2 regions of the Pelosinus fermentans DSM 17108 genome follow, and region 1 is predicted to be linked to the other one. Evidence: riboswitches for the same ligand, from Rfam matches in the RefSeq annotation. Region 1 holds a riboswitch; the other holds the start of a gene.
The links. Region 1 has a riboswitch for S-adenosylmethionine ahead of FR7_RS14925 (trans-sulfuration enzyme family protein). Riboswitches for the same ligand answer to the same signal wherever they lie in the genome.

Region 1 (10,069 bases):
ATGCACTGGAAGCTAAATTGGTACCAACTAAAGATGCTCTCTTCCTCGAACCAAAAGATTCTCCCTATGCGAATATCTTGACCGTACGTAAAGGTGACGAAAATCGCCCTGAAATTCAGAAATTAACTAAAGCTCTAACATCTGACGAAGTTAAAAAATTCATTAATGAAAAATATCAAGGTGCTGTAATACCAGCATTCTAATCATTCTGGAGGGATCTTTATGGGGAAGCGGCTGCAAATCGTTACTACTTTTCTTATACTGGCAAGTATCGCGGCATTGCTGTCATGGCATAGTTCATTACATATGAGTCGTGTATACAGACCAATAAAAGTAGGGGTTTCAGCCGGTCCCCATTTTGCAATTATGAACCTAGTTAAAACGATCGTCGCAAAAGATGGTATTGATCTGCAAATTGTTGTATTTACTGATTATAGCAAGCTCAATGGGTCTTTACACCGCGGAGAAATAAGTCTTAATAGTTTTCAGAATCAACCTTATCTTGATAGAGTTCTTGATGATCACAACTATGCGATTGCTCCGATTGCTAAAACGTTTCTATTCCCGATGGGGATCTATGCTAAAAAAATTCATAATCTTAGCGCATTGCAAACAGGCAGTAAAGCTGCTATTCCCCAGGATTTATGGAATGGCAGTCGAGCCCTGCTGCTATTGGAAAAAGCTGGTCTTATTGTCTGCAGAAAAACAACAGATTCTCTAAGAACCCTTGATGATATTGTAGAGAATCCTAAGAATCTTAGTTTTATACAAATGGATGCCACACAGATCACTTCGGCGATCGATAAGGTAGATATTGTCCTTATCAATGCCAATTATGCTGCGGAAATTGACTTGCTGCCAACCAGAGATGCACTACTATTAGAAGATATATATTCACCATATATAAATCTTTTAGTCGCTGGTACTAAAGATGTCAATCATAATGACCTGAAAAAAATCATTACAGCCTATCAGTCACAGGAGGTTAAAACCTTTGTGGCTGAACATTTTCAAGGTACCGTAATAACAGCTTGGTAAAAGTATCCCCTCCATGAGTATATGGAGGGGATACTTTTACCATCTGGCAATTGGAGGAAGCTGCCCATTCGTTTATTTCTGAAACTGAGGCTTCCCCTCTTTGAAGTATACAACATTCAAATTGGAGCGTTCCGCAATTTCTAACCCTGCCTGTAGATCTCTGCCAACATCATTGACGTGGTGAGCATCGGACCCAATTGTTACAATACGTCCTCCCAGTTCATTAAAGCGCTTATAGATCGGCATTATCGTCTCTACTGCTGCTTTATTCCCCAAGCGTCTAGTATTAATCTCCAGGGCTTTTTCTTTCTGGGCTAAGACCGTTAGAATCTCATCAATACAATCGCTAAATTCATTATAGTAGATTTCTGGATCTGCAAAACGTGCATATCTGGCAATATAATCAATATGTCCTAAACTATGGATACCATCATAACAGGTCACACATTGTTTCATGGCATTAAAATAATGTTCATATGCTTCTTGTTTACTTCTTCCTTGATAAAATTCTGGAGTATATAGATCAATATTATCAATTACATGTACCGACCCAATCACATAGTCAAAAGGATACTTTTCCACTAATCGACAATTTTCTTCTAAACAATCCGAACGCATACCTATTTCTATGCCTAGCAGAACTTTTTCATTACGATACGCAGCATACTGGGAAAAATATTTTTCTACATCAAAAATAAACGCCATCGGTTCAGGATATGCAATATCCATATGTTCCGTAATAATAATTCCTATATTTAATTCCTCTGCCCTTGCTACAGCATCAGTCATTTTCATTTTTGAATCTGTAGAGAAACAGGTGTGCATATGACTATCAAATAACATTTTTTACCTCCTGGATTTTTACATCAATTTTATCTCATTTTCTTATTTTATACAAAAATAAAAAAAATCCTGCTTAGAACCTTTTTACTATTTATCCATAAATTTTTGAAAAATTAATCCACATTGTATCTCATTGTATTTTTATATACTATTAAAATATTTGTCATATATACATTCGAAACTCTTGAAGAATGTTTTTCTTTGTATTATACTTAAGACAAGCTTAATAAATACGCTCCTTTTTAACGTGACTGTATGATATTAATATAGGGGGTGATTCCATTGAACAATGAAGAAGATCTGCCAATGTTAGATGCTAGGGAGATGATTCCAATGTACAAGGTAATGGAATCCATAATTTCATATGTATAACATCAGCCAATGTGCTTGTCACATTGAATAGTACAATAAATATTGTACGGATAATACCACAGCAGGAGGTTTTCACTATGGCCAGAGAAAGGATCAGCGATCTCTTTTCCGCCTTCTGTATTTGGGTAGTTATTCCTTTATTAGCTGCTAGCTTATTATTTCTCTTAGTCCAAAGCGGAAATCCGTTGCTGCTGGTTATTTTCCCTTTATTAGCGGTTGTGTTTTTCATAACCAAACAACTTAATTAAAGCTTTAAGTGCCGCAGCAAAAATCATATAAAATAAGGACTTGCCCCTGCGGGTCAAGTCCTTATTTTTATTCTACCATAACTGCCTTAGACTCTTTGACTGTTCAGTCAATTATTTCCAAATTTTTTACCGTTCAGCTGCGCCATACAAAAAGAGTTCCGCAATGGTATGCGCCGTTTCACCAATATTTTCATCCACAAAATCGCGAAATACAAAGGTAACGATAACACTAAATAAACCATGAGCAGCCCGAGTAGCGTCACAGCTTTCACGAATAAATCCTTTACTTTGGGCTTCTAATAATACTTTTTCAATCATACCAATCGTCTCACAAAAACAGGCTTGATATTTATCTAATTGCTCTTGGGTAAAATTTGATGATCCGGCAGCACCAAATCCACGCACTTCATGCATCATAACACGCCATAAGTTAGCATGCTTTGCATAAAATTCCAGAAATGCTTTAATTATTGTTTCTACTTTTTCTAAAGGAGGCTCAGAAGAATTAACAATACCTTCAATAATGACTTGAAAAGGCATACTGCATTCCTTAATCAGCGTATAAAAAAGCTGTTCTTTATTAACGAAATAATTATATACTGTACCTTTACCAGTATCGGCTAAAGCAATAATTTCATCTACTGTAGCTCTATGATAACCTTTGCTGGAAAATACAGCATAAGCTGCCTCAAGTATCTGCTGTCGTTTATTTTGTGAATCATGGAAACCAATATTTTCACGAATATGCTTCATTTCTGCCTCCAAAGTACGAATTTCATAAACATTCTTTAATAATACTAATTGCATTCTTATAACAAATTTTTTCGATATCGCCTGTGGTAAACCCATTACAAACAAGTGCCTTTATTAATTTATCAATATTGCCAAGATGAGAGATTTCCAACTGGTATTCAATACCGTCGAAATCCGTTCCTAAAGCCACTATATCAATACCGCCAATCTTCACAATATGTTTAATATGGCGTACCATATCATCCACTCTGCTCCAATTTGATCCAGCCAAAAAGTTCCCTGAAAAATTGATTCCCATAATTCCCCCTTTTTGCGCCAGCAGAGTAATCATATCATCTGTCAAATTACGCCGATGCCCCCTGATTGCACGAGCATTAGAATGGGAAGCAACAAAAGGTTTGTTTGACAAGGCAGCAACATCATAAAAGCCTTGATCAGAAAGATGAGAGACATCAATAATCATACCTAGCTGATTCATTTGGACAACTACTTCTTTGCCAAAATCTGTTAAGCCCTGCTCCCCATACTGTTCTTCAATATTGGGATAACCAATCTCATTAGGATAATTCCAGGTCAATGTCAGCAGCCGCACACCCAACCGATAAAAATTCCGCAGATTCTCCAAGCGCCCTTGTAAAGCTCCCCCCTCTTCAATCGTAAGAAAGGCAGATATTTTTCCAGCTTGCTGGTTAGAAAGTAGATCCTGATAATTCAGCGCTAGGGCAATATACGGCTGCTGAATCTTCATTTCCCGATGGAAAATATCAACCATACTTAAACAATATTGTAATGGATTTTGTTGTTCTGCTAAATCAATATACAATGCAAAGAATTGTGCCAAAGCATTACCAGCCTGCAATTTTTCTATATCTACGCTTAGGTTATTATGATATAAATTCAAATGCGGTTGATCCATTAAGTGCAGTATTGTATCACAATGTAAATCAATAATTTGCATATTACATTCACCTTTCCTACATATACCCAAATGATGGTCAAAGCACTAACTTAAACAAAGCTCTGCTGTACGTAAGGCAGAGCTACTTTTAATTTAATTCATTATACCATTCCAAATGGTACCTGACAATGACGAGGAATTATATTTATGCACATTTCCTGAAAATTCTCCCATTTCACGTTTTTTCCCTTGGAATTCTAATTTCCGCGCAATACAAAATACCACAACTCATATCAAAGTATCCCAATGAATGATCATACAGAAATTGGGATACTTAACATGAACTGTGGTATTTCTCACTCTTTTTTAAATGACTAGCGAGCTAAATGGCTCTATCAAAGCTATACCTTAAGACTCTTGTTGGAAAAGTGCTGTAGATAAATAGCGCTCTCCTGAATCAGGTAATAAGACAACAATATTTTTCCCTTTATTCTCAGGACGTGCTGCGATCTGAACAGCTGCATAAACTGCTGCACCACTTGAAATCCCAACCAACAAGCCTTCTGTTTTAGCAAGTTCCCTGGAAGTCGTAAAAGCATCTTCATTATGAACACCAAAAATTTCATCTACAACATCAAGGTTAATTACAGCAGGAACAAATCCAGCACCAATGCCTTGAATTTTATGAGGACCTGGTTTTCCGCCTGATAAAACAGGCGAATCAAAAGGTTCAACAGCAACAATTTTAACACTTGGTTTCTTTTTCTTTAGTACTTCAGCCACACCTGTGACCGTACCGCCAGTACCTACACCAGAAATAAAGATATCGACTTCTCCATCTGTATCTCTCCAGATTTCTTCAGCAGTAGTCTGTCTATGTATTTCCGGATTGGATGGGTTTTTAAATTGTTGCAAAATAATGGAATTGCTATTTTCTGCAGCCAGTTGCTCTGCCTTACCGATAGCTCCTTTCATACCTTCTGCCCCAGGAGTTAAGACCAGTTCAGCGCCTAAAGCTTTTAATAGATTCCGTCTTTCGATACTCATTGTATCTGGCATACACAATACTAATTTATAGCCTCGTGCTGCAGCCACAAAGGCTAAAGCAATACCAGTGTTACCGCTGGTAGGTTCAATTATTATTGTGTCTTTATTAATTAATCCTTGCTTTTCTGCATCCGCAATCATAGCGTAACCAATACGATCTTTTACACTGCTGAGCGGATTGAAGTACTCTAATTTAGCAATTACTTTTGCAGCTAAGCCTTTTTCACCATTATATTTAGTAAGTTCCAGCAGCGGCGTATTGCCAATAAGATCAGTCAACTGTTTTGCAATTTTAGCCATGTTACACGACCTCCATTTTTTTATTTTTTATTTTTTTGACAGAAAAGAAAAAGGCTAAGGAAGTCCTACAAAAGAACGATTCCTTAGCCTTCAGTTTTCTGATCGGCTAACTAATGATATTATAAGTACATTTAATCATAAATACTCCGCTTTGTCAACTTAATATTTAATTTTAAAAAGTAAAATTGCGTTGAAATACGAGTCTTAACCTGTCAAACTCACCTATGTCACTTGCTTTTATATACCATCACCATAGACACCTTCTACCTCTGGGAAACGCCGTTTTTCTGTTTTCTCAATCTGTACCGCTTTACCATCCTTGATTTTTACAACTAGTTGACCATATTGTAAATGCGATAACTCTCCTAAAATTTTTTTACGAAGAAGGTTTATTTCTTCTGTATTCTTTTTCCCTTGCTGAAAGTTCTTCTGACTAGAAATAATAATTTTTTCTGTACGTTCAATTTGAATAATATGTCCGTCTTGAACAATTAAAACAATCTCACCAAAACTAATATTTTGTATACTCTGATCAATTACTGCTAATGCTTTTGCAGGAAATGAGATTTTTTCTTGCATACTCTTACTCCTCCATTGCCGATGTTAAATCTGCCAAAAGATCATTTGCATCTTCTAAGCCTACAGATAATCGCAATTATTTATATTCTTGTGGCTGATCAATAGGTGTACTCACCGCTCTCGTATAGGCATCTACTTCCACTTCGATATGCAATAATTTTGCAGAAAACTCCCTCTCTATCACCCTATTCACCTCTTAATGATTCTATGACTAGTACTTTTTTCTATAACAATGAGTGATTTTAATCCGCTAATGCTTGTTCTAAGTCATTAATGATATCACTGGCATCTTCGATGCCAATTGATAAGCGTAATAAGCAGTCGGATATTCCCAAACGTTCACGAACCTCAATCGGCACATCAGCATGAGTTTGAACCGCCGGTAAAGTAATCAGAGATTCCACGCCACCAAGGCTTTCGGCAAATCGAATCATTTGCACTTTACGCAGTACTTGCTTAACCCTTTCTGGATGATCTACTGCAAAAGACAGCATACCGCCATAACCAGATGATTGACTATCATGTATATCTTTACCTTGATGATCAGCTAATCCTGGGTAATATACTTTAACAACTTTTGGATGACGAGTCAGCCATTGGGCAATAATTTGCGAGTTTTGATTATGCTTTTCCATTCGCAATGCCAGTGTTTTCATACTGCGAATCAATAACCAACTATCATTAGGTCCGAGAATTCCCCCTGTTGAATTTTGGATGTAACGTATCGAGGCACCTAATTCGGCATCCCGAGCAACGACTAATCCGCACACCAAGTCATTATGACCCGCTAAATATTTACTGCCACTGTGAATGACCACATCAGCTCCCAACTCTAAAGGACGTTGAAAATAGGGTGTTAAGAATGTATTATCAACGATAACATGCATCTCATTTCCTTTGGCTAATTTTACAATGGCACGAATATCGACAATTTTCATTAGCGGATTGGTCGGCGTTTCTACCAATATTGCTTTAGTAGCAGGTGTAATACTCTGTGCTACTTCTTCTATATTACTGCCATCTACAAAACTTACTGTTAAGCCAAAATTACTAAATATTTTATCAATGACCCGATATGTACCACCATAGCAGTCTTCTACAACCACCAAGTGATCTCCTGTCTTATACAACATTAATATAGCCGTAATTGCAGCCATCCCTGAAGCAAATGCCAAACCGACTGCACCATTTTCCAGTGCAGCAATCCCTTCTTCTAATACTTTTCTTGTTGGGTTCTGGCTACGGGTATAATCAAACCCCGTGCTCTCACCAAGAGCGGGATGACGAAACGTTGCTGATTGATATACAGGAGTGCTTATTGCTCCCGTTTTTTCATCTGTACAGACCCCAATATGCACAATTTTTGAATCTAATTTCATAAATACCTCCTGAATCTTTATTTTTTTTAAATTAAATAAACCCCTTTCCGAGGAAAGAGGTTTATTAAAGACCATCTTCCTCTTATCTGTCAGGATTCTCATCCTGCTGGAATTAGCACCACTGCATTACTGCCGGTTGCTGGGTGTCATCGGGCCAGTCCCTCGACCACTCTCGATAAGAGTTTATTCATTTCTAAAATTATACCATATGGTATTCTATATGGTCAACATAATTTACATTTTTACAGGCTTTTTAGCGATTTTAGTTTTAATTTTGTTAATCAACTCAGCGAATAAAACATATAAAACGAATTGAACCACAAAGACGCAAAGGACACAAAGGGGTCTATATACTTTCTTGACTAGAACAAAAAACTTCAATTTTTCTGGATAGTATCGTAACATTAAGAGGCAATTTGGGACCCAATTCTCCATCTAAGTCGCTTTCTACTTCTTCAGCACATTCTATATAAATAGTTTCCGCCTGTAGACAAGTTACATATTTACTATTACAGTGAATGCCTTTTAAAAAACTAATAAACAAACTCATTAATTCAGGCAGGTTGCACTTTTTCACAATAAGTACGTCCAGCTTCCCATCATCAATTTTCGCATGAGGTACTAAATTAGGAAATCCGCCAACAGTACCACTATTCATTATTAAAAATAAAAAGACATCTTCCTCAATGACTTGCTGTTCTGTAATAATTCGCATTTTTAATGCTTTAAAATTAGGTAATTCTCCAAGTCCCTTTAAATAATATGCAATTTTCCCCAACGTGTTTTTCAGCATACTATCTGCATTATGAGCTACTGATGTCATCAATCCAGCACTAGCAACATTGAAAAAGTATTCATCATTGACTTTACCTACATCAATCCTCTTTCTCTGTCCCTTTGTAATTGTCTCTACACAAGTATCAATATTTTTATCTAACTGCAAATACACTGCAAAATCGTTAGATGTACCACTTGGAATAATACCTAGGGGCAAGTCTATTTCTTGTTTGAGCATATTATTAATTACACTATGAATTGTACCATCACCACCGGATACGATAATACCATCTACAGCAATTTCTTTTACCAGCATGATAAAAGCATCGCTCTCTTGATCATTGCTAACCCGGAGGGGAATTATGATACAATCTTTTTTTTGAAAAGCCTCGATTACATTGTCCAATTTAAATTTAAAACTAGCATCACCTGATATTGGATTATATACAAGGATAAATTTTCGCAATATGATTCCTCCTCCTTGCCAATCACGAATATGTATAATAGGATTCATATCTTATTATTGTAATTCATTTTTCAGCAGAAAGTCTATAAGAATTATTCAATAACTAAATGATTTGAACGACCTGGCCTATTAATTATAATCATCTGCAAAACCCTCCGAATCCCTCTCATCCTAATCCAATTGTAGATATTTCCTGTTTACATAACACATATTCTCTAGTATCATTATTCTAGTCAGTAACGTTGCCAGTTGATTAATAATTTCAGAGATTATTAGCTCCTGAACCGTCTCTAACAAATCGTACATTGGACTAGGAGGTCATTATATGAAAAAACATTGTATGCCTATTATACTTCTTATCCTTTTCACCTTTTCTTTTACACTGATTATGCCCACAACGCTTGCTATGGCGGCTTCGCCTTTGAATACACTCGCACAAACATCCTCTTCAAACTCAAAAAGCAGCAGTTCTTCCTTTAATCTTCTTAATGTTCTAATTGGCATGTTATTAGGAAATTTATTAGGAAAGAACAATACAACTGAAAATCCTAACGTTAACATTAAGCCGGTGCCATTTCAAGAAACGGCTAGCAATTCAACAACTAGTTCCTCAAAAGGAGATGCAATTATTGCTACTGCGAAAACCTATATGGGCGTTCCTTATGTTTTTGGCGGAGAATCTCCAACTAAAGGACTTGACTGTTCTAGCTTTACACAACTTGTTATGAAGAAAAACGGAATTACCCTTCCTCGAACAGCAGCTGAACAATATAGTAAAGGCACTGCTGTAGATAAAGAAAATCTACAAATAGGTGATTTAGTCTTTTTCACCACCTATAAACCAGGAGCATCTCATGTAGGATTTTATATGGGAAATCAACAATTCATTCATGCAAGTTCTGCGGCCAAACAAGTAACAATCAGTTCTTTAGATGAGGCTTATTACACTGAACACTATATCGGATCACGCCGTTATATTAAGTAAAACAAACCCTCAAAGTAAATTCCGTACCACATAAAGATGGTGCGGAATTTACTTTTACATTTAACAGTGATTATGTTAAGAACACTGTTGCCTTACCATAAGCGTCTTCCAGGAGATTACACTTTATAACCTCTTTTTTTACCGGTATAATTGTCTATTGTTATTTTGCACACAACTGTTTGATCTTTTGCTTTTTCAATATAAACATCACCTTCGGGCACAAAGTTAATACTATATTTCTGCACAAAACCTTTTAGGACTTTTCCCTTTTCGCCCTTTTCTTCTACTCTACTGACCGTCCCAAATACGACCACACTTTCATAATCAGTTGAAAACTGTTCTGGCACAATATTCGTTCTTCCCACCACAGTAAAACATACTTTA
Region 2 (10,069 bases), 530 kb from region 1:
CATTTCAGGCATCATGGGCATTGTAACAGGTCTGGCAGAGGCGAATCTGTATCTTACGTATTTACCAGAGTCTTACAAGGAACCTTATTCTACATCTCTTGCTCCTCAAATGAAAAAACTTGGCTATAAGCCTCGATTCTGGTATGCGGGACCCACATCTTGGGAGCGAGTAAAGGACTTTACCTTGGCTCAAGGATTTGAGGAATTTTATGGCATGGGGGATATAGCAAGCCAGTCTGGCAATGTTTGGGGCTGTGACGATAAATATTTATTCCAGGCAGTTGCTTCTGGTGTAGATCATCCTACGCCGACTTTTGATGTGATTATGAATATCTCGAATCATGCTCCTTATACAGTGGATTTAGAAGAAGAGGGATTTGATAGGGATAGTGTAATTAGTGGATTACCTGATAATGTAAAAGAAGATCAGGAGCTTATAAAAAAACTAGGGCATTTTTGGTATGCTGATAAGGTTATGGCTGAGTTCATTAAGGATATGCGCCAGCAGTACCCCGACAGTCTATTCATTATTGTTGGTGATCATGCAGACCGACTCAATATCCAATTGAATCCTAGCTTATATGAACGCTATGGGATTCCCTTCATTGTCTATGGAAAGGGAATCGATAAGAATGTGTTTTCTAAAGAAGTGGCAGGCAGTCATATTAATGTGTCTCCTACCATCCTAGAATTACTGTCTCCTCCAGGATTTGTTTATTATTCACTAGGTGAAAGTATGACACGGGGGAATGGGATTGGTTTTAATTACGGTTTTTGGGTTACTCATGATTCTATCGGGAAAATTGGCAGCGATAGTAAAGAAAATATGGAGGGAATAAAAATGACCTCTGCTTTAGACGTGAATTTTATACAAAAAGATATTGATGCGAGAAGAGCCATGTCTTGGTGGCGCATTAAATATGGAAAAAATATGAAGAATGCAGAGTAACATACAGGAATTAGCTAGGAGAATGTGGAATTAATATAAGCAAGCCAAGAATTGCAGAGAGGAAGAATATAAAATGACAAGATCCTTTACCTTATATCGTGATCAATTAAAAAAGCTTTTAGTACAAGTGGAAAAAAATGTCGAGAAAAATCCATTGGCGACTGACGGGATCACGATTATGATTTCAGATAATGATCGTTGTTTAAAAGTGTTTCAAAAAGTTGGCCATGATTGGATTTACTTGGATCAAGAAGAATTCTGTGAGTGGTATTAAAATGAACCCTGCTCATTTCTTTATGGGCAGGGTTCAAAGGATAGGAGGAAGCTATGTTGAGTGGGACAGAGCGTAAAAATATTAAAGCAGGCAGCAGGGTGAAAATTGTACAAAAGCAGCATCAAGGCACCGGACAGCTGACGGAAGGTGTGGTAAAAGATCTGCTCACCAATAGTGCGATTCATCATCGGGGTATAAAAGTTCGTTTGGTAAATGGCATAGTAGGCAGAGTTCAGGAAGTGATTCAGTAGTTTGTATCAAGTGCCAAGGAAGGGGGAAAGCATGACGGATATAGCGGTTACTCAGTCAAGAAGAGACCGTAAAAACAAGCAATTGGCAATTGGCAGGAAAGCAGTATTTGATGGTGTGAAATCAATATTATACATTGCAGCCTGGGCTTTCTTATTATATGTATTGCAGCCTTTTATTACAGCAGCAGCCTGGTGGAAGGGGCATCAAATTATGATGGAGAATGCTTTTTCTTTAGTGGCAGTTAATACAATTTTTATTGTAATGGAATATATCGTGATTTTTGGGATGAGTATTCTTTTCGCAATGCTTTCCTGGTCCGAATGGAATCATTGGCGTTTATCCCGTCCTGTACAAAGTAGTTTATTTGTAAGATTACTAAAATAAGTGAGGCAGGAGAAAGAAACTCCCGCCTCACTTATTCATCTTTAGTAACTCAATGAAGTGGTGTACTTTGATTAGGGGAAAATAGAGTAGAGTCGAAAGTTTAGGTTTAAGATTCTAGATAAATAGGTGTGAGATATGGAACAAACATATTCCTTACGGGAAAAAGTAAATCAATTTTTAATTATTTTACTACCGATTTTAGTAACACAAGTATGTATGTGTGCTATGACTTTTTTTGATACGATGATGTCGGGACGTGTCAGTCCCAATGATCTAGTTGGTGTTGCCATTGGATCTAGTATATGGATGCCTGTTTTTACGGGGCTAAATGGGATTCTTTTTGCTATAGTTCCTATTGTTGCCCACTTTTTGGGAGCGCAAAAAAAAGAAAAGGTGCCCTTTGCGGTCATTCAAGCCGTATATTTAGCCATAGCAATATCCATTGTAGTTATAATTTGCGGCTTTTATGTGATACATCCGATATTGGATAAAATGGAACTCAATGCTTTATCCTATCAAATTGCTCATGATTTTCTAGCAGCAATTTCTTTTGGGATTATTCCATTGTTTATTTCCACAGTTCTTCGCTGTTTTATTGATACCTTAGGTTATACACGGGTAACGATGCTAATTTCTATGGTAGCATTACCGATCAATATACTGCTTAATTATGTATTGGTTTTTGGTAATTTCGGTTTTCCCCAGTTGGGTGGTGTGGGAGCAGGATGGGCCTCTGCGATTACCTATTGGTGTATTGCCATTATTAGTGTATGCGTTATTCAAAGCAGAGAACCTTTTAAATCCCATCAGATATTTAGCTTCTGGTATCGCTTTTCTTTCGCAGCCTGGAAAGAGCAGTTAAAGATCGGTATACCCATTGGTATAGCGATTTTTTGTGAAACGAGTATATTTGCAGTGATTACTTTGCTAATGAGTGAGTTTAGTGAAGTTACAATTGCAGCCTATCAAGTAGCTATTAATGTGGCAGCCCTGATTTATATGATGCCACTTAGTATTTCTATGGCTTTAACAATAGTGGTAGGCTTTGAAGCAGGGGCTAAGCGGTATCAAGATGCTAAACAATATGGCTATCTGGGTATTGGAATTGCATTGCTTATGGCTGTAATGGCTGCCATCGTATTATATTTTGGCAACGAGCAGATATCCAGTTTATATACAGCAGATATGGATATTAGGCATCTTGCGGAGCAATTCTTGTTATATGCGATTTTCTTCCAATTATCAGATGCTATCGCAACACCGGTCCAAGGCTGTTTGCGGGGCTATAAAGATGTTCGGGTTACATTTATTTTGGCAATGATTTCTTACTGGGTTCTTGGATTGCCCCTAGGGTATGTGTTATCTCATCATTCCGGGTTAGGAGCCTTTGGTTATTGGATCGGTTTGATTGTAGGTCTAGCCTTTGGTGCAACTTGTTTATCGGCAAGACTCATGAGAGTGCAGCGTAAATATGGGGATATACAAAATGTATAGTGTTCTGCTTCTGTAAAAAAATGAATCGAAACGCGAAGACGCGAAGAAATACGAAGCACACGAAGGAGATTACAGGTCTCTTCGTGTGCTTCATAGCCTTCGCGCCTTCGCGTTTCAAAATGTTTTATTTTTTATGTGCCAGTTTTACCAGGCTGCTGCAACAGAACCTTTAAAGTGTTCATTAATGAAGGATTTTACTTCATCAGAGTGATAGGCTTTAATGAATTTTTGTACAGCTGGATTTTCTTTATCTTTAGAACGGACAGCAATAATATTAGCATAAGGGGAGTTGATATCTTCAATAGCAATTGCATCTTTAGTCGGTACTAATCCAGCGGTAATTGCATAATTGGTGTTAATGGCAGCAACGTCCATGTCAGCTAGGGAACGGGGGATTTGTGCTGCATCTAATTCTTTGATAACAATTTTTTTAGGATTCTCAATAATATCAGTAACAGCGGCTTTTAGTCCGATTTCCGGTTTTAATTTAATAAGACCAATTTTCTCTAGCAATAATAGAGCTCGTCCTCCGTTAGTTGGATCATTAGGAATGGCAACGATGGCTCCTGCTTGTAAATCGGCTATATTTTTCAGCTTGCTTGAATAAATGCCCATTGGAAAAATGACTGTGTTGCCCACTGAGACGATATCATAATTGCGGTCTTTAATAATATTGTCAAGGTAAGGTTTATGTTGAAAACTATTGACGTCAATATCACCTTGGTTTAATGCTACATTAGGTTGAATATAATCATTAAATTCAACGACTTCGATTTTTAAGCCATCCTTTTCGGCAATTTTCTTGACTACATCCATTACTTCAGCGTGAGGACCAGCTGTAACACCAACTTTTAATGTTTTCTGTTCTACTTTTGCAGTACTTTGCTGACCGCAGCCAGTTGCTAAACCTAGAATAAAGACAAGAGATAGGAAAAGGGAAATGGATTTTAGTGATTTTTTCATTTAAATATGCCTCCTAAAAAATATAATGTTTTATTTCAATTTTTGCAGTCTTTCGATTGCTGCTTCTAATGTTGCAAATTGTTTGCAGAAACAAAAACGGATAAAACGATGTTTGTCATTGGCATCGTCCTGATAAAAACTAGATCCCGGTACGACTGCAACCCCTACTTTTTCAGCTAAGTGACGGGCAAAGTCTACATCATTCTTCCAGCCAAAAGGCGCTATGTCTGCCATAATATAATAGGCGCCGGCCGGGCGAATGCAAGTAAAGCCGATGGCAGTCAATTCCTTTAACATAAAGTCGCGACGCTTACTGTAAAAATCCCCTAATTTTTCATAATAAGTGGTAGGAAAATTTAGGGCCTGGGCGGCGGCTACTTGCAGGGGAGCGGCTGCTCCTACCGTCAAGAAGTCATGCATTTTACGTATGGAACGGCTGATTTCGCCGGAAGCAATCACATAACCAATGCGCCAGCCTGTTACGCTGTAGGTTTTTGAAATACTATTGATAGTTATGGTTCGTTCTGCCATGCCGGGCAAGGTAGCCAGAGGAATGTGTTTTATTTCATCATAGATGATGTGTTCATAGATTTCGTCTGTAATTGCCAAGACATCATATTGAATACATAGTTTGGCAATGAGATCCAGCTCTTCGCGGTTAAAAACTTTACCAGTAGGGTTATTTGGAGTATTAATAATAATGGCCCTGGTACGTTCTGAAAATGCCGCCGTTAATTCTTCCTTGATAAAGCTGAATTCTGGTGGATGCAGTTGGACGTATTTGGGGGTAGCACCACATAATACGGCATCAGGACCATAGTTTTCATAAAAAGGCTGAAATATAATGACTTCATCCCCAGGATTAATAGTGGCTAAGAGGGTTGCTACCATGCCTTCTGTTGAACCGCAGCATACGGTGATTTGCGTTTCCGGGTCAATATCAATGTTATAGTCTCTTTTGTTTTTCAAAGCAATGGCATCTCTAAGTGACTTCGTCCCCCAGGTAATTGCATATTGATTGTGATCTTCTAAAATTGCCTTAACTGCGGCCTCTTTTATTTCATCCGATGCCGGAAAATCAGGAAAGCCTTGTGCAAGATTAATGGCTTTATGAGCGGCAGCAATACGAGACATTTCTCTAATTACGGATTCTGTAAAACGACCAGCTTTTTCCGAGGCATAGTTACGCAGAGTTTGAGCTTGTGCATTTTGATTCATCATATTGACTCCTTTGATTGATAATAAAAAAATCTTCTTCATAAGATGAAGAAGATTTTATTTTTCCAAAATGATCCTCATCTCCCAGGAAATTCCTGTTGGAATTGGCACCGTTCGCATTGCGCGGTGGTTGCCGTAGCTTCATCGGGCCAATCCCCTCGGCTAACTCTTGATGAATGTATGTAGTTGATGAAAGTAATAGTAGCATGAGTTCCTACCTGGTGTCAAGGAGAATTGAGAAAATCGTATCTCTCGTCAATTGACATGTAAACTTAACAAAAGTATAATATGATAATATGAATAAAAGTCCATTGCAAAAATACTTATATTCATAATTGAGGAGGATTATCGTATGGGGCAGACAAAAACAAGTTTTCGATGGAAATTAGCAGGACTTATGTTTTTTATTAGTTTTATTTCTTACATGGATCGAGTCAATTTATCAGTAGCCACTCCCACTATTATGCAAGAATTAGGCTTTAGCAAAATGGATATGGGATTTATTCAGACGGCTTTTTTTGTTGGCTATGCTTTTATGCAAATACCAGGTGGAATCATGTCTGAATTTTGGGGACATCGGAGGGTTCTGGCACTAGCAGCTACTTGGTGGTCAGCCTTTACAGTATTAACAGGAGCATGCAGTAACTTTACCTCATTTATTCTGGCGAGAAGTCTGTTTGGCATCGGAGAAGGTCCTATGGCACCTGCCTTTGGAAGATTTATTTACCGTTGGTTTAATAATAATGAAAAGGGGCGTGCTTCTTCATTTATGTTAAGCGGTGTATTTTTTGGACCGGTTGTTGGTCCAACACTTACGATCGTATTGATGATGAATTTTGGCTGGCGTTCCGTATTTGTTATTTTTGGTGGAGTAGGTTTACTATTGGCAGGACTTTGGTATTATTTAGCCAAGGATACTCCTCAGGATAGTAAATTTACCAATGCTGCAGAAGCAAGTTACATAGAAGAAGGTCTAATGGTAGATAGTGATAAAAAAGAACTGGCACCTTGGCGTGCTTTTTTGGGATCTTCTCAGTTTTGGGCTATTGGGATTCAATATTTTATAACGGATTATATTATGTATGTATTTTTAGCTTGGTTGCCATTATACTTAATAGAGGCTCAAAATTTTTCTTTGCAGAAAATGGGGATTGCTGCTTCTTTTCCTTGGGCGGCATTGTGTATAGTAACGGCTACATGCGGCTATATCAGTGATAAATTAGTCGCTTCCGGTGTGTCAAGGCATAAATCCCGCACTTTATTTGGCATTCTAGGACTAATTATCTGTTGTATAACTCTTTACCTGGGAGCAGTGGCAACTGTACCTTGGCTGAATGTATTATGGCTAACGATATCCTTGGGATCTCTTGGATTTACTTTTAATGCTTCATGGGCCGCCTGTCTTGATATTGGAGGTAAATTTGCTGGATCGATAACTGGCTGGATGAATTTCTGGGGGAATATGGGCGGCATTGCTGCTCCGGTTGCTACAGCATGGGTTGCAACGAATTATGGCTGGCAGGCAGCTATTCTGACAACTGCAGCTTCAGCCGTGATTGGCATTGTTGCATGGTTGGCTGTCAAGCCCGATAAGCCTTTAGTACTAAAGGAAAATAATAATCTTGAAAAGATTGCGTAGGAGAGATGCTAGATGTTAAAAGAATTTTCATTTGGTTTTGGTGATAGTGAAATTAAAGTAGCTTTGCCGGAAGAACGCGTTGTAAATGTTGTGGAAGGTAAACCAGCGAAAGCAGTTTCAGATGTAGAAGCTGCTGTTCGTGAGGTACTGAACAATCCAATTGGTACTCCACCTCTAAAGAATGTAATACAGCAAGGTGATAAAGTGGTCATCGTTGCTAGTGATATAACTCGTCAATGGGTGCGTCATGATTTGTTTTTACCTACTTTGCTGAATGAACTGAATAAAGCTGGTATACCTGATGAAGATATTTCCCTTATTGTTGCACTGGGCGCCCATCGCCATCATACTCATGAGGAAAATGTACTGACTTTTGGTCAGGAAATTGTGGAACGCATAGCGATCCTACAAAGTCATGCGCCAGAAACGGATGAATTTGTTTATGTGGGTCAAACTTCACGGGGAAAAGATGTCCATATGAATAAGCATGTAGTTAATGCCGATAAAGTCATTTTAACGGGCGGAATTGTTCATCATCTAATGGCTGGCTTTGGTGGCGGACGTAAAGCCATCATGCCAGGGATCTCCTCTTATAGCACGATTCAGGAAAATCATAGTCTATGTCTTCATACAGTAGTTGGACAGGGGGTAAGTCCAGAATGTACTGTTGGTAAATTGGAAAATAACCCTATGCATGCGGATATGCTGGAAATGGCAGAATTACTGAAACCAGCCTTTTTATTAAATGCAGTGTTTACACCAGAAGGTCAGTTTGCCTCTTTTGTTGCCGGTCACTGGCATGAAGCTTGGCTCCAAGGATGCAAAACAGCTAATGAGATATTTGGTGTTCCCATAAGCGGAAAAACTGATTTGGTCATTGCTTCTGCTGGAGGATTCCCGAAAGACATCAATCTGTATCAAGGCTCCAAAACCATTGGAAATTCCTTCATGGCGGTAAAATCCACAGGTGTAGTGATTTTACTGCTGGAATGCCGTGATATCATGGAGCCGCCTGATTTTAGCGGCTGGTTTAACTACGATTCTCTGTATGAGCGAGAATTGGCTTTGCGAAAAGGTTTTACCGTTCCAGGCTTCATTGCATTAAAACTGGGATATATGGCAAAAGAAGTTCCTCATATTGTTGTTTCATTGCCTCAGAATAAAGAGTTTTTTGAAAAAGCAGGAATGCTGACTGCTAGTAGCTTGGATGAGGCGATCACCATGGCTGAAAAAATAATAAATAAGACAGAATACACGATCACCGTCATGGCTCATGGAGCCAACACAGTACCAATCGAAAGTATTTGATACGAAAAAATAATGTAACCGCAGAGGCGCAGAGACACAGAGAGAGTTTTATTTCTCTGTGTCTCTGCGCCTCTGCGGTTAAAAAAATCTTCGTGTTTTTATATTCTTAGTATCTTCGCGGTTCAAAATGTTTTCTTTTTAAAAGCTAGTATAGCAGCAGGATTGTTGCTGCTAATGGGGAAGAGATAGAGTAATGGTTTATTATCTCTTACGTATTAGTCTGAACTACAGTAAAAGCAGATTCAATTGAATGAGGAGGGTTTTTGTATGGAATATCGTATTGAGAAGGATTCAATGGGGGAAATACGTGTACCAAAGGATAAGTTGTGGGGAGCACAAACCCAACGTAGCTTTGAAAATTTTCGTATCGGCATAGAAAAGATTCCTTATGAATTAGTTGGTGTATTTGCTACTTTGAAGAAAGCAGCTGCTATAGTAAATCATAGGCTGAATATATTGGATGAGGAGCGAACTCATGCTATTGTAGCGGCGTGCGATGAAGTGCTGGCAGGAAAATTGGATGGAAATTTCCCTTTGTCTGTATGGCAGACAGGCAGTGGTACACAGTTTAATATGAATATGAATGAAGTCATTGCTCATCGGGCAAATCAATTATTAACGGAAAATGGGAAAACAGTGGTTGTTCATCCCAATGATCACGTAAATAAATCCCAAAGTTCTAATGATATTTTCCCTGCCGCCATTCATGTTGCTGGTGTTAGTTTAGTGATTGATAAATTGCTGCCGGCGATTGCAGCATTGAAACAAACCTTACAGCAAAAGTCAGAGGAATATAATCATATCATTAAAATTGGCCGAACCCATCTGATGGATGCGACTCCCCTTACTTTTGGGCAAGAGATAAGCGGCTGGGTACGGATGCTCGAAAGAAATGAAGAAATGCTGACTATCGGTATTAATTTCATGCGCGATTTGGCAATGGGAGGGACTGCTGTCGGTACAGGTATTAATTCTCCAGTTGGGTTTGGTGAATTAATTGCTGCAGAAATCACTAAGCTAACAGAAAAGCAGTTTCATACTGCACCAAATAAATTTCATGCTTTGACGAGTAAGGATGAAGTCGTGGCAGTTCATGGCATCATCAAAGCCTTAGCGGCAGACTTGATGAAAATTGCCAATGATGTTCGCTGGCTGGCAAGTGGCCCACGCTGCGGTATAGGTGAGATTAAAATACCTGAGAATGAACCGGGCAGCTCTATCATGCCGGCAAAAGTAAATCCTACTCAATCAGAGGCTTTGACCATGGTTGTAGCGCAAGTGTTTGGCAATGATACAACGATTTCGTTTGCTGCAAGTCAGGGGAATTTTCAATTGAATGTATTTATGCCTGTACTTGTGTATAATTTACTGCAATCCATTAACTTATTAGCTGATGGCATACATTCCTTTAATGAAAATTGTGCGATAGGCATACAGCCAAGGGAGGATGTGATTGATTTTTATTTACACCAATCATTAATTCTCATCACTGGTTTAGTACCCCTTGTTGGCTATGATAAAGCAGCACAGATTGCAAAAAGAGCTGCAAAAGAAGGTATTACACTGAAAGAATCTGCTTTGGCTACTG

Region 2: it holds a riboswitch for S-adenosylmethionine, as region 1 does, so the genes downstream of both, FR7_RS17445 (pyridoxal phosphate-dependent aminotransferase) here and FR7_RS14925 (trans-sulfuration enzyme family protein) in region 1, are expected to answer to the same signal.

The regions. Positions count from the first base shown of each region.
Region 1 covers NZ_AKVN02000001.1:3,226,616-3,236,684, forward strand. The annotation lists gene FR7_RS14890 (MetQ/NlpA family ABC transporter substrate-binding protein) at 1-203, shown strand, start outside; gene FR7_RS14895 (MetQ/NlpA family ABC transporter substrate-binding protein) at 223-1,038, shown strand; gene FR7_RS14900 (histidinol phosphate phosphatase) at 1,111-1,881, opposite strand; gene FR7_RS23930 (hypothetical protein) at 2,331-2,501, shown strand; gene FR7_RS14905 (TetR/AcrR family transcriptional regulator) at 2,628-3,254, opposite strand; gene FR7_RS14910 (dipeptidase) at 3,277-4,212, opposite strand; gene cysK (cysteine synthase A) at 4,561-5,499, opposite strand; gene FR7_RS14920 (YezD family protein) at 5,737-6,078, opposite strand; gene FR7_RS14925 (trans-sulfuration enzyme family protein) at 6,321-7,457, opposite strand; SAM riboswitch class I at 7,537-7,639, opposite strand; gene FR7_RS14930 (YegS/Rv2252/BmrU family lipid kinase) at 7,804-8,700, opposite strand; gene FR7_RS14935 (C40 family peptidase) at 9,026-9,685, shown strand; gene FR7_RS14940 (pyridoxamine 5'-phosphate oxidase family protein) at 9,802-10,069, opposite strand, start outside.
Region 2 covers NZ_AKVN02000001.1:3,755,415-3,765,483, reverse strand. The annotation lists gene FR7_RS17475 (LTA synthase family protein) at 1-949, shown strand, start outside; gene FR7_RS17470 (hypothetical protein) at 1,023-1,223, shown strand; gene FR7_RS17465 (YwbE family protein) at 1,277-1,474, shown strand; gene FR7_RS17460 (hypothetical protein) at 1,506-1,859, shown strand; gene FR7_RS17455 (MATE family efflux transporter) at 1,995-3,353, shown strand; gene FR7_RS17450 (MetQ/NlpA family ABC transporter substrate-binding protein) at 3,498-4,316, opposite strand; gene FR7_RS17445 (pyridoxal phosphate-dependent aminotransferase) at 4,347-5,534, opposite strand; SAM riboswitch class I at 5,609-5,713, opposite strand; gene FR7_RS17440 (MFS transporter) at 5,887-7,173, shown strand; gene larAH10 (NPN-dependent 2-hydroxyacid racemase, LarAH10 family) at 7,186-8,481, shown strand; gene fumC (class II fumarate hydratase) at 8,749-10,069, shown strand, end outside.